DNA from 2 places in the Paenibacillus sp. FSL R10-2788 genome. Region 2 is predicted to be linked to the other one. Evidence: a T-box and tRNA genes for the amino acid it is inferred to sense, from the RefSeq annotation. Region 2 holds a T-box; the other holds one or more tRNA genes.
What was found. A T-box is a leader RNA that pairs with one kind of tRNA and senses whether it is charged. The one in region 2 lies ahead of leuS (leucine--tRNA ligase), so its partner is inferred to be a tRNA-Leu.
Positions count from the first base shown of each region.

Region 1: it has a tRNA-Leu gene. The T-box ahead of leuS (leucine--tRNA ligase) is inferred to sense a tRNA for this amino acid. The anticodon was not compared.

Region 1 covers NZ_JBBOQA010000001.1:1,283,062-1,288,793, forward strand. The annotation lists gene NSQ50_RS05585 (branched-chain amino acid ABC transporter permease) at 1-491, shown strand, start outside; gene NSQ50_RS05590 (ABC transporter ATP-binding protein) at 460-1,242, shown strand; gene NSQ50_RS05595 (ABC transporter ATP-binding protein) at 1,249-1,950, shown strand; gene NSQ50_RS05600 (ABC transporter substrate-binding protein) at 2,022-3,212, shown strand; tRNA gene NSQ50_RS05605 (tRNA-Glu) at 3,352-3,423, shown strand; tRNA gene NSQ50_RS05610 (tRNA-Leu) at 3,430-3,512, shown strand; gene NSQ50_RS05615 (hypothetical protein) at 3,600-4,223, opposite strand; gene NSQ50_RS05620 (helix-turn-helix domain-containing protein) at 4,451-4,816, shown strand; tRNA gene NSQ50_RS05625 (tRNA-Leu) at 4,905-4,987, shown strand; gene NSQ50_RS05630 (GyrI-like domain-containing protein) at 5,055-5,564, opposite strand.
Region 2 covers NZ_JBBOQA010000001.1:5,424,882-5,430,613, reverse strand. The annotation lists gene NSQ50_RS24200 (cysteine desulfurase family protein) at 1-194, shown strand, start outside; gene NSQ50_RS24195 (PRC-barrel domain-containing protein) at 287-808, shown strand; gene NSQ50_RS24190 (hypothetical protein) at 823-1,032, shown strand; gene NSQ50_RS24185 (AI-2E family transporter) at 1,212-2,279, shown strand; T-box leader at 2,352-2,614, shown strand; gene leuS (leucine--tRNA ligase) at 2,796-5,246, shown strand; gene comER (late competence protein ComER) at 5,308-5,732, opposite strand, start outside.

The DNA of each region.
Region 1 (5,732 bases), 4.1 Mb from region 2:
TCACATTGGTCACGATTGTTGTGATCAATAACTTTATACGTTCCACTCACGGCCGGGCTTGTATAGCGATTCGTGAGAATGAAATTGCTGCTGAAGCGATGGGGATTAATACAACTTTGTACAAAGTCATTGCTTTTTCACTTGGAGCATTATTTGCGGGAATAGCGGGTGGTCTCTCTGCTCATAAGTTCTACGTCATCAATCCTGGAAGCTTTAATTTTCTAAAATCATTCGAAATTCTAGTCATGGTTGTGTTAGGTGGACTAGGAAGTACAAGCGGGGCCATCGTGGGTGCGATTGTACTGACGGTGCTCTTCACGGTGCTTCAGGAATATCCGGAGCTGCGGATGATTATTTACTCGGCGATTCTAATTCTGATGATGATTTTTCGGCCTAAGGGGCTGCTTGGCAGCACGGGTTTTTCTTTCTTGAAATGGTCTAAAAAGGAGGTCAAACCAAGTGACAGCATCAACAGTGGAAGTGCTTCTTGATGTTCAACAAGCAAGTCGTGCATTTGGCGGGCTTAAGGCGCTTAACGAGGTATCTCTCCATATTAATAAAGGCGAGTTGATTGGGCTCATCGGACCTAATGGCGCAGGAAAAACAACCCTTTTTAACTTGCTGACAGGTGTATACCCGCCTTCCAGTGGCGATATTATCCTCAGCAATCAGGCAGTAGGCGGGATGAAGCCTTATCGGATTAACCGAAAAGGGGCAGCACGGACATTTCAGAATATCCGTCTATTTACCTCTATGACGGTGCTGGATAACGTTAAGATCGCATTTCACCAGCATGCCAGACATTCGATGTTCACTTCCATGCTCCGCCTGCCTAAGCATTTTGCAGAAGAAAACGAAATTACGCAAAAGGCTATGGATATTCTCAAAATATTTAATCTTGCCGATCAATGTGATGAATGTGCCGGGAATCTTAGCTACGGAAATCAAAGGCGTTTGGAAATTGCGCGCGCGCTTGCAGCAGGACCTAAGCTTTTGCTATTGGATGAACCAGCCGCAGGGATGAACCCGAATGAAACTCGGGATCTAATGAATCTTATTGCCTGGATCCGTGAAGAGTTTGAGCTGACGATCCTGCTTATCGAGCACGATATGTCCCTGGTTATGGGGGTGTGTGACCGGATTTATGTGCTGGATCGCGGAATGTTGATTGCTGAAGGTACGCCCGTTGAAATACGGAATCATCCCAAAGTCATAGAAGCCTATTTGGGACAGGAGGCGTAGTGGACCATGCTTAGCGTACAGGGGATCAATGTATATTATGGGGCTATTCATGCTTTGAAGGATTTAAGTATGAATGTAAAAGAAGGTGAGATTGTAACTCTAATCGGCGCAAATGGAGCGGGTAAGTCCACATTGCTTAAGACGCTTTCGGGACTACTGAAACCCAAAACAGGCAGTATAGATTTCATGGATAAGTCTATTACGAATCAGAGTGTTCAGTCCATCGTAAAACAGGGGCTTATTCATTGTCCGGAAGGCAGGCGTGTATTTGCTAATATGTCTGTGGAAGAAAATCTGGAGCTAGGAGCTTTTTTACAAGATTCGGGCAGCTTAGCTGCTGATTTTGCCAAGGTCTACTCCACCTTCCCGCGTCTTTTAGAAAGAAAAAAACAGCTTGCCGGCACATTATCCGGCGGGGAGCAGCAGATGCTTGCTATGGGGCGTGCGATGATGGGGCATCCCAAGCTTTTATTATTAGATGAACCCTCGATGGGGCTTGCTCCATTACTCGTTCAGGATATTTTTCGAATCATCCAGGAAGTAAATGCCTCTGGAACAACAGTGCTTCTTGTAGAACAAAATGCCCATCAGGCGCTTAAAATTGCTCATCGGGCTTACGTTCTTGAGACGGGCAGAGTGGTGCTTGAGGGAGATGCCAAGGAATTGGCAGATTCGGAAGAGATCAGAATGGCTTATCTGGGACATTAATTCATCGGCTAGTTCATAACAGCATCACAGAAAGAACCTATAAATTATTTATTTTGGGAGGCTGGAAGAGGATGAAGAAAATCGGGGCCATATTGCTGATTGCGTTACTGGCTGGTGGATTGCTGGCAGGCTGTGGGAACAAGACAGACAACACTACTGCTGAAGGTGGGAATGCTGGCGGAGGGACCATCAAGATTGGAGCAGACCTTGAGCTTACAGGCGGCCAGGCTTCCTTCGGTGATTCTGCACTCAAAGGGGCAAAGCTGGCGGTAAAAGAAATTAATGACGCAGGTGGAATACTAGGCAAAAAACTTGAACTGATTGAAGCGGATAATGCCTCCAAGTCGGAAGAGGCGACACGCGCAGCGCAAAAGCTGATTACTACCCATAAAGTTGTAGCTATTATCGGTGCAACTACATCTACGAATACACTCGGGATTGTTCCCGTTGCTCAAGAAAAAGGCATCCCGCTGGTTAGCTCCTCAGCCACCAATCCCAAAGTGACAGTTGATGAACGTACTGGAGATTTGAACGAATGGGTATTCCGGGCCTCTTTTATTGATCCTTTCCAAGGTGAAGTAATGGCTAACTTTGCTAAGGATACACTTAAAGCGAAGACGGCTGTTATTTATACGGATGCTTCAAGCGATTATTCCAAAGGGCTGCAGACCTTCTTTAAAGCAACGTTTACTAAGAACGGTGGCTCTATCTTAAGCGAAGAATCCTATCAACAAAAAGATTCTGATTTTAAAGCTGTATTAACACGTATTAAAGAAGCTAATCCCGATGTTATTTATCTTCCAGGCTATTATGAGGAGGTCGGCAAAATCGTAAAGCAAGCTCGCGAAATGGGGATCACCGTTCCGTTTATGGGCGGGGATGGCTGGGATTCACCTCAACTGGCTGAGATTGCCGGAGCGGATGCCCTAAACAATACGTTTATGTCCAATCACTATTCACCTGAAGATAGCTCGCCAGAAGTAAAATCGTTCGTAGATGCCTTCAAGGCTGCTAACGGTGATCTTGTTCCAGATGGGATGGCTGCGCTTGGATATGATGCTGTGAAACTAGTGGCAGACGCGATTACACGTGCAGACTCCACAGAACCTGAGAAGCTGAAGGCTGCACTGGCGGGGACGAAGGATTTACTACTGGCCACGGGTAAAATCACAATGAATGAAACGCATGACCCGGTAAAAGCAGCTGTGGTGCTAAAATTTGTAGATGGAGTACAAACCTTTGAGGCAAAAGTAAATCCATAAGCGTTGTGATTAGAGGCGCGTACCTTTATTGGTGCGCGTTTCTTTTAGTTTAAACTTTTTTTTGAAAAAAGGCTTGTCAAAATTCTTATGGTTTGATATACTCATTTTTGTTGTGACAAGAAAATAACTTGTAAAGCATGGCCCGTTGGTCAAGGGGTTAAGACACCTCCCTTTCACGGAGGTAACATGGGTTCGAATCCCATACGGGTCATATTATGCGGTAGTGGTGGAATGGCAGACACGCTATCTTGAGGGGGTAGTGGGTGTATACCCGTGGAGGTTCGAGTCCTCTCTACCGCATACAAATAAAAAGTAAGAAACCCTTTGTTCGCAGAGGATTTCTTACTTTTTTTTATAAGATCAGAAGTGAAATTCAGTGGCCTCAGGTCATCTCTTAAAAGCCCCAGCATACTGGGGATAGAGCTGTCTTATGCAGTCTGGGCAGATATCATGGGTGAATTGCAAAGAAAGCTGATGCTTTAAGAAATGTTCAATGGTGATCCATTCATCCTTGGGATTACGAATACATTTACAGGAAGCACAGATTGGGATTAGCTCAAAAGATGATGGTAAGGTTGAACGGAGGTTTATGATCTCCGGATGAAGAGGTTCTTCTTTATAGGGGCCCACATCATATAGTGAAATTATAAAAGTGGCTTCTGGGTGCGGATCTGAGAGAAATGGATAGATCTCCAAACGGAAGATTCGTTTCCCTTTATTAGCGGTTTGTATGGAGAATTCGGAAGTATAAACCTGATGCTCTCTGCGGAGTATATATTTCACTGATTCATAAAGCTTGGCCCATTGATCGGGATCGATAATCACATCTTGCATGAGCTCTGAGTAATACGCACCAATCCATTTCTTATTAGTAGAAAGACCATATTCATGACTAAAGGCCTTCCACCTACTGTTGGTGAACTGGATAATCCCATGACTGTTGATCACCACCGCATTGTGCGGTAAAGCTTCAAGTGAATGGATAATGGAAGATGATAAGCATTTTGACAAAAGTCACCGCTCCCTCCTAGAGATCATTCAGGATGATAAGTTAACAAAGGGGGCCAGACGGTATTCTAACAGATACTTGTCACCTGAGTCGCCTCTTATCGTCACTCCAGCCATATGATATAATCGGATAATACATAACAATACTAATTATATACTTTTTTACGTTATTTTGCAATAGGAAATTACGTAAATAAGTAATTTATTTTTAGATGGAGGGCGATTCACCGATGCAGACCATATACGAACGTATAGAATACCTGATTAAGCAGAAAGGTTTGACCAAAAAATCATTCTGTGAGCAGTTAAATATCAGCACAGGTAATATGGGAGATTGGAAGCGGGGGAAGACTACTCCAGGAACACATAAGCTGATTGAGATCGGTGATTTTTTTCATGTTAGTCTGGACTGGCTTATTCTCGGCAAAGATACACCGGATACTGTACGAGAGAGCGGCGTAGACTATGATTTGAGTGATGTTCAGCTATCGGAAAGCCGAGTAGATGAATTACTTCCAGCAGAAAAGAATTTTATCAAGGAATATATAGCTTTTGCTGAATATCGTAAACAGAAAATGGTCGACGAAGAATCTTAAAATCTGCATCTTTACTTTTGAGAAAAGTACATTTATAATAATGAATGTTGACCTCAAACAAATTTATGTTCTATGTTTAACACACCGCGCGGTAGTGGTGGAATGGCAGACACGCTATCTTGAGGGGGTAGTGGGTGTATACCCGTGGAGGTTCGAGTCCTCTCTACCGCATACAGAATGAAGAAAGAGGCCTTGCGATGCAAGGCTTCTTTTTTTGTACATTCCTCAATCACATAACCTACTTCTTTACAAGCGGCACGCATAGATTGGCTTCGAATCCTTCATCATCCGGACCGGACTTTTCCGTGTATTGGATGTAAAAGACTCCATCAGGGTTGAACTTATAACCGGAATCCGGCAGCCATTCATTATGTATATAATTCCAGGTGTGTTGAAAAGCCAACTGAGGGAAACCGTTTGCAGTAAATATAGCATAGGTAGACGCAGAAATTTTCTTATGAACAAGGCCTTCAGGGATACAATCTAACTGCTCGACTTCAACACCAAGGAAAAAATCAGTATCCCATGCGGTATGCTCCCACAATTTAGGCACGGACGTACGATTCTGAAATAGACCGAGATAACAACCGCTGCTTTGAACTTTTGTGGGTATAGCATCAAATTTTGCATCAATATCCAGCTCGCCAAAAACATATTCCCAAAGATTCGCGTATGGCTCCCCGGATGAGTTTACATTTGCCCAGCCAATAACATTTAGTTCGGGTATATCAAGCAGTTGAACAGTCACCGATTATCCCTCCCAGAAAAAATATTCCAACAATATTATAAAATATTCCAAGAGATTAAAGGGTGCTGATATATAGCGATATTATGACGTTCTTTCAAGTTGAAAAGGATACTTTACCGCATAACAACAGGGGGGGGCTGTGTGATGTGGTGAGTATCCTTTTACTAA
Region 2 (5,732 bases):
CGGCAGCAAGCGGTTCAGCCTGCACGTCAGGATCACTGGAAATATCCCATGTTCTGAGAGCAATGGAGCTTCCAGAAAATATTTTAGGGTCAGCGATTCGATTTAGCATGGGTTTGGGTAATACTACTGAAGAAATTGAGTACGTTGCTCGAAAAGTTGAAACCATTCTGAATCGGCTTCGTATCAGAGACTAGTTACTTCTAGGCTATGGTAGGTATCCTGATCATTCGGGCTTTCACTTTTTGAGAACTCGTAATTACACTCAAAGTGAGGAGACCGAGCAGCCATGAAACTTCAAGATCTGATCGGCTTGGCTGTATATGAAGTTGAAGAGGGTAACGCAATCGGCAAAATTGTCGATATTTTGCTCGATTCAAACTGGAATATTACGGGTATTGAACTGGAAAGCAAATCTTTTTTTGGTGGCCATGTGAAATTTGTGGCATGGGAAGATATTGTGGCCTACGGCGAGGATGCTGTCATGATTCGTAATAAAGAGTCGATTGATAAGATAGATGCCGATCATATACCTTGTACTTTTCTACTTGGAAAGAACAAACTTAAGGATTTGAAAGTGCTAACTACAACTGGAACTATACTCGGACGAATATCTGATGTTTATTTTGACCAAAAGTTGGGAAACACAATAGGAGCGCTGGAAATTAGTGACGGGCTTGTCACTGATTTGATCGAAGGCCGCAAATGGCTGCCTTGTTCTGACGAGATGTCCATTGGTGAGAATGCATTAATGGTTCCTGCGATGAGCGAAGAACGGCTACAAAAAGCCATTAATATTGTTAACGGATAGGTGGAATGTATTATATGAAGTGTCCAAACTGCAACTCCAAAGATATCGGAAAGATCGGTTCCCACCAGTTTTATTGCTGGGGCTGTTTCATCGAATTGACGGTAAATGGCGAAAAAATGTCGGTTTATCAAGTTGAAGAAGACGGCACACTAAGCTCGCTGGACGACCTGTTCTCCGGGGATGATATGACTCAGGATTTCCCGCAAATTCATGCGTCGTCTTAACTATGAATCTTGCTTTGTAAGCAAGACTGCTCTATGTACTTAAGCGTCAATTTCCTTTCAGCTGAAATCAGTTGCAAGGTTATTGACGCTTTTTTGTGTGTTTGATGGTTATTTTGCTGCGGCCATACATATACTTATTTACGAAGCTAGTCCAGGCTCTACCGCAGGAGGGTACTCTCATGGAACAATGGTCCCAAAGTAAATGGTTCCGCTGGATGATCGGAGTGCTGCTATCCCTGATCATTTTGTATTTTGTTTGGTTGCTTCGTCCGATGCTGCAGGGGATTTTTGTATTTTTAAAGGCAATCCTCGCTCCATTTCTGGCAGCTATGATTATTTCCTATGTGCTGAATCCCGTGGTTAGTATGCTGGCCGGACGGAAGATGCCGCGTAGCGTAGCTGTTCTACTTATATATGCAGTGTTTCTAACGGCGATTACCGTGATCGCCATCAACCTTATCCCGATGTTTATTGAGCAGCTTGAAGAATTAAATGAACATCTGCCTGAGATCACACTGCAAGCCCAGGGGCTGATGAGCCATATGAATACAAGGCTAATACCGCCTGGGGTTGAAATGGGGATGAACAACTGGTTTTTTCAACTGGAGAATCGTCTGGCCGAAGGGATTTCGCATTTTCTCGATAATATAGGGACAACGATTAACTTGCTGTTCAATGCTTTTATCGTGCCGTTTCTGGTGTTCTATATTTTGAAGGATTTTGACGTATTTGAACGGACGGTGGTCTCTTGTCTGCCCCGCGCACGCCGCAAGTCTATTGTTACTTTGTTAAAAGATATCGATGCTGCGCTCGGCAATTACATTCGCGGACAATTTCTGGTCTGCATCATTATAGGTGTGCTTGCCTATATCGGCTATGCCATCGTCGGAATGCCTTATGCCTTACTGTTCGCCAGTGTGGTGGCAGTATTTAATATTGTTCCGTATATGGGTCCTTTTCTAGGGGCTGCACCTGCCATTGTGATGGCTTCGACCGTCTCTTTTCGATTAGTTCTACTGGTTGCTGTGGTAAACACTTTATGCCAAATTGTGGAGAGCAATATTATTTCTCCACAGGTCGTAGGCAGGACGCTACATTTGCATCCGCTGCTTATTATCTTCGCATTGCTGGTAGGTGGTGAACTGGCAGGGATGATTGGACTTATCCTTGCTGTACCGTTCTTTGCAGCTGCAAAAGTCGTAATTCAACACTTTATGGCGTTTTTAATCAAACGAAAGCCCGTATAAAGGGATAATCATTGACTATTGATAACAGTTTTGTATATAATGTTGGGGAATATTACTGATGACTCAGTATATAGTTGTTCGATGATGAGGAGTATTAATTCTATACCGTTATTGCAGAGAGCCGACACTAAGGTGCGAGTCGGTTAACGGAACAGAGTGAACTCACCTCGGAGTAACGGTGCAAGTTTACAGGATATCCATAAGAGATAATGGATGTCATGAATGAACCGCCGTCGCCTCACCCCCGCTAAAGGGTGCAAAGTGAGTGGCAGAATAAAGTATATTCGCCGCTAACTAGGGTGGTACCACGGGAATTATAACCTCTCGTCCCTAGCGATAATACGCTAGGGATGGGAGGTTTTTTTGTAAATATAAGAGAGTATACGTTTTACGCAATACTTCATGTCTTATATTTCCCGCATAAACGCTTACCGTCCTTATAAGGACACCGAAGGTGTATATGCTTGGTTAAGAAATAAGAAATCTAAGAAGTAACACTCCAAGGAGGAGCAGACAATGAGCGACAATCAAACAAATAGCACACCCGCTGGTGGTTACCGGGCGCAGACTATTGAGCCGAAATGGCAAAAGTTCTGGGATGAGAACAAAAGCTTTAAGACAGGAGAAGATCCTGAAAAACCCAATTTTTATGCACTGGATATGTTTCCGTATCCTTCAGGTGCAGGACTGCACGTAGGTCATCCAGAGGGTTACACAGCGACTGATATCGTTTCTCGCTACAAGCGGATGCGCGGTTTCAATGTATTGCATCCGATGGGCTGGGATGCTTTTGGACTTCCGGCAGAGCAGTATGCGATGGATACCGGCCAGCATCCACGTGATTTTACCGATAAGAACATCGATAATTTCCGTCGTCAGATCAAATCGCTGGGTTTCTCCTACGATTGGGACCGCGAGATCAGCACGACAGATCCGGATTATTATAAATGGACACAATGGATTTTTATCCAGTTGTATAACAAAGGCCTGGCTTATGTAGCAGAAGTACCTGTTAACTGGTGTGAGGCACTGGGTACGGTACTTGCCAACGAAGAGGTTATCGATGGTAAAAGTGAGCGCGGCGGTCACCCGGTCGTGCGCAAACCGATGCGTCAATGGATTCTGAGAATTACAGAGTACGCTGAGCGTTTGCTGGAGGATCTGGAAGAACTGGATTGGTCCGAAAGCATCAAGGATATGCAGCGCAACTGGATCGGGAAATCAACAGGTGCAGAAGTGAACTTTAACATTGAAGGTCACGAGGCTAACCTGACCGTGTTTACTACACGTCCAGATACACTGTTCGGAGCAAGTTACTGCGTACTGGCACCAGAGCATGAGCTTGTTGATGTGATTACCACTGAAGCTCAGCGTGCTGCTGTGGCAGAATATCGTGAAAAAGCTTCTCGTAAGAGCGATCTGGAGCGTACGGATTTGGCAAAAGAGAAGAGCGGTGTCTTCACAGGCGCATATGCAATTAATCCTGTGAATGGTGCGAAGGCGCCAATCTGGATTGCAGATTATGTGCTTGCTGGTTACGGAACGGGAGCAATCATGGCAGTTCCGGGTCACGATACACGCGACTGGGAATTTGCTAAACAATTCGGCCTGAATATCGTGGAAGTCGTTCAAGGCGGCAACGTTGAAGAAGAGGCTTATTCCGGAGATGGTCCGCATGTCAATTCTGATTTCCTGAATGGACTCAAGAATGAAGAAGCGATTGCGAAGATGATTGCTTGGTTGGAAGAAAAGGGCGTAGGTAAAGGCAAAGTAACCTATCGTCTGCGTGACTGGCTGTTTAGCCGCCAACGCTACTGGGGAGAGCCCATTCCAATTCTGCATTTGGAAGACGGCACAATGAAGACTGTTCCAGTTGATCAGCTGCCGCTGGTACTGCCGGATGTAGATGCGATCAAACCTTCGGGTACAGGGGAATCTCCACTTGCGAATGTAACAGAGTGGGTGGAAACTATTGATCCTGAGACTGGCATGAAGGCTCGCCGCGAGACGAACACCATGCCGCAATGGGCGGGCAGCTGCTGGTATTACCTGCGTTATATTGATCCGAAAAACGATCAAGAGCTGTGCTCCCCTGAGAAGCAAAAAGCATGGCTTCCAGTAGATCTGTATATTGGTGGAGCGGAGCATGCCGTGCTTCACTTGCTCTATGCACGTTTTTGGCACAAGGTGCTTTATGATCTCGGCGTTGTTGAAACAAAAGAACCTTTCCATAAGCTGGTTAACCAAGGTATGATTCTTGGAAATAATAATGAAAAAATGAGTAAATCACGCGGAAATGTCATCAACCCGGATGAGATTGTGGAAGCTTTTGGTGCAGATACACTACGTGTGTATGAAATGTTTATGGGCCCTCTGGAAGCAACCAAACCTTGGAATGAAAAGGGTGTAGAAGGAGTTCACCGTTTCTTGTCCCGTGTATGGCGCCTGTTCGTGAGTGAAGATGGTAAGCTGAGCACCAAAATCACAGCAGACGGTGGCACTGACGAGTTCAAACGCACTTGGCACAAGACCATTAAGAAGGTCACTGATGATTTCGAGCATCTGCGTTTCAATACCTCAATTAGCCAGTTGATGATTTTTATTAACGATGCTTATAAGCAAGAAACTTTGTCCCAAGAAGCTGCTGAACACTTCGTACAAATGTTGTCACCACTGGCGCCTCACATCGCTGAAGAGCTGTGGCAGCTGCTCGGTCACGAAGGAAGTATCAGCTACGTGGCTTGGCCAACGTATGATGAAGCATGGACGGTGGATGCTGAGGTTGAAATCGTTATTCAGGTAAATGGTAAAATCGTACAACGCGCGTTGATCCCGCAGGATATGGGTCAAGAAGAGATGCAAGCTCATGCGTTGTCACTCCCGAATGTGAGTGCAGCAGTAGAAGGTAAAACCGTACGCAAGATCATTGCGGTTCCTGGCAAGCTTGTAAATATCGTAGTGGGTTAAGCGAAGAACGCAATAATGCCCGCAGCAACGGAGAACTCCGTGCTGCGGGTTTTATTGTTTTCTAACGGTCTACAGGACTTTGAATAATACCGTCATGCCCAAATAGCGCATCCAGCTTGGTGACATCCTCATCGTATTTATCATGCGTAGTCATGATGAGACGTTCGAATACGCCCTCAAGGCTAATGCGAAGATGGTTCAGTGCCTCTGCGGTAATCCCGCCACGGACAGCTACACGTTCTTGGAGCTCTTGCGGGGTGAATTCTCCTTCTGTTAGCAGCTTGCCTGTTCCAAGCAGCATTTCACCTGCAAGCCGGCTGATTAACGTCTCTTCAATCCCGGTAACTTCCACCGCAGCTTCAATCCAGCGTTCAATGAAATAGCTCAAGAACGCAGGTCCGCAGCTGGAGAAATCAGAAGCGATTCGGGTATGGGCCTCTTGAATTTCCAAAGGAACACCTATGAAAGACAACATCTGCAGCAGCA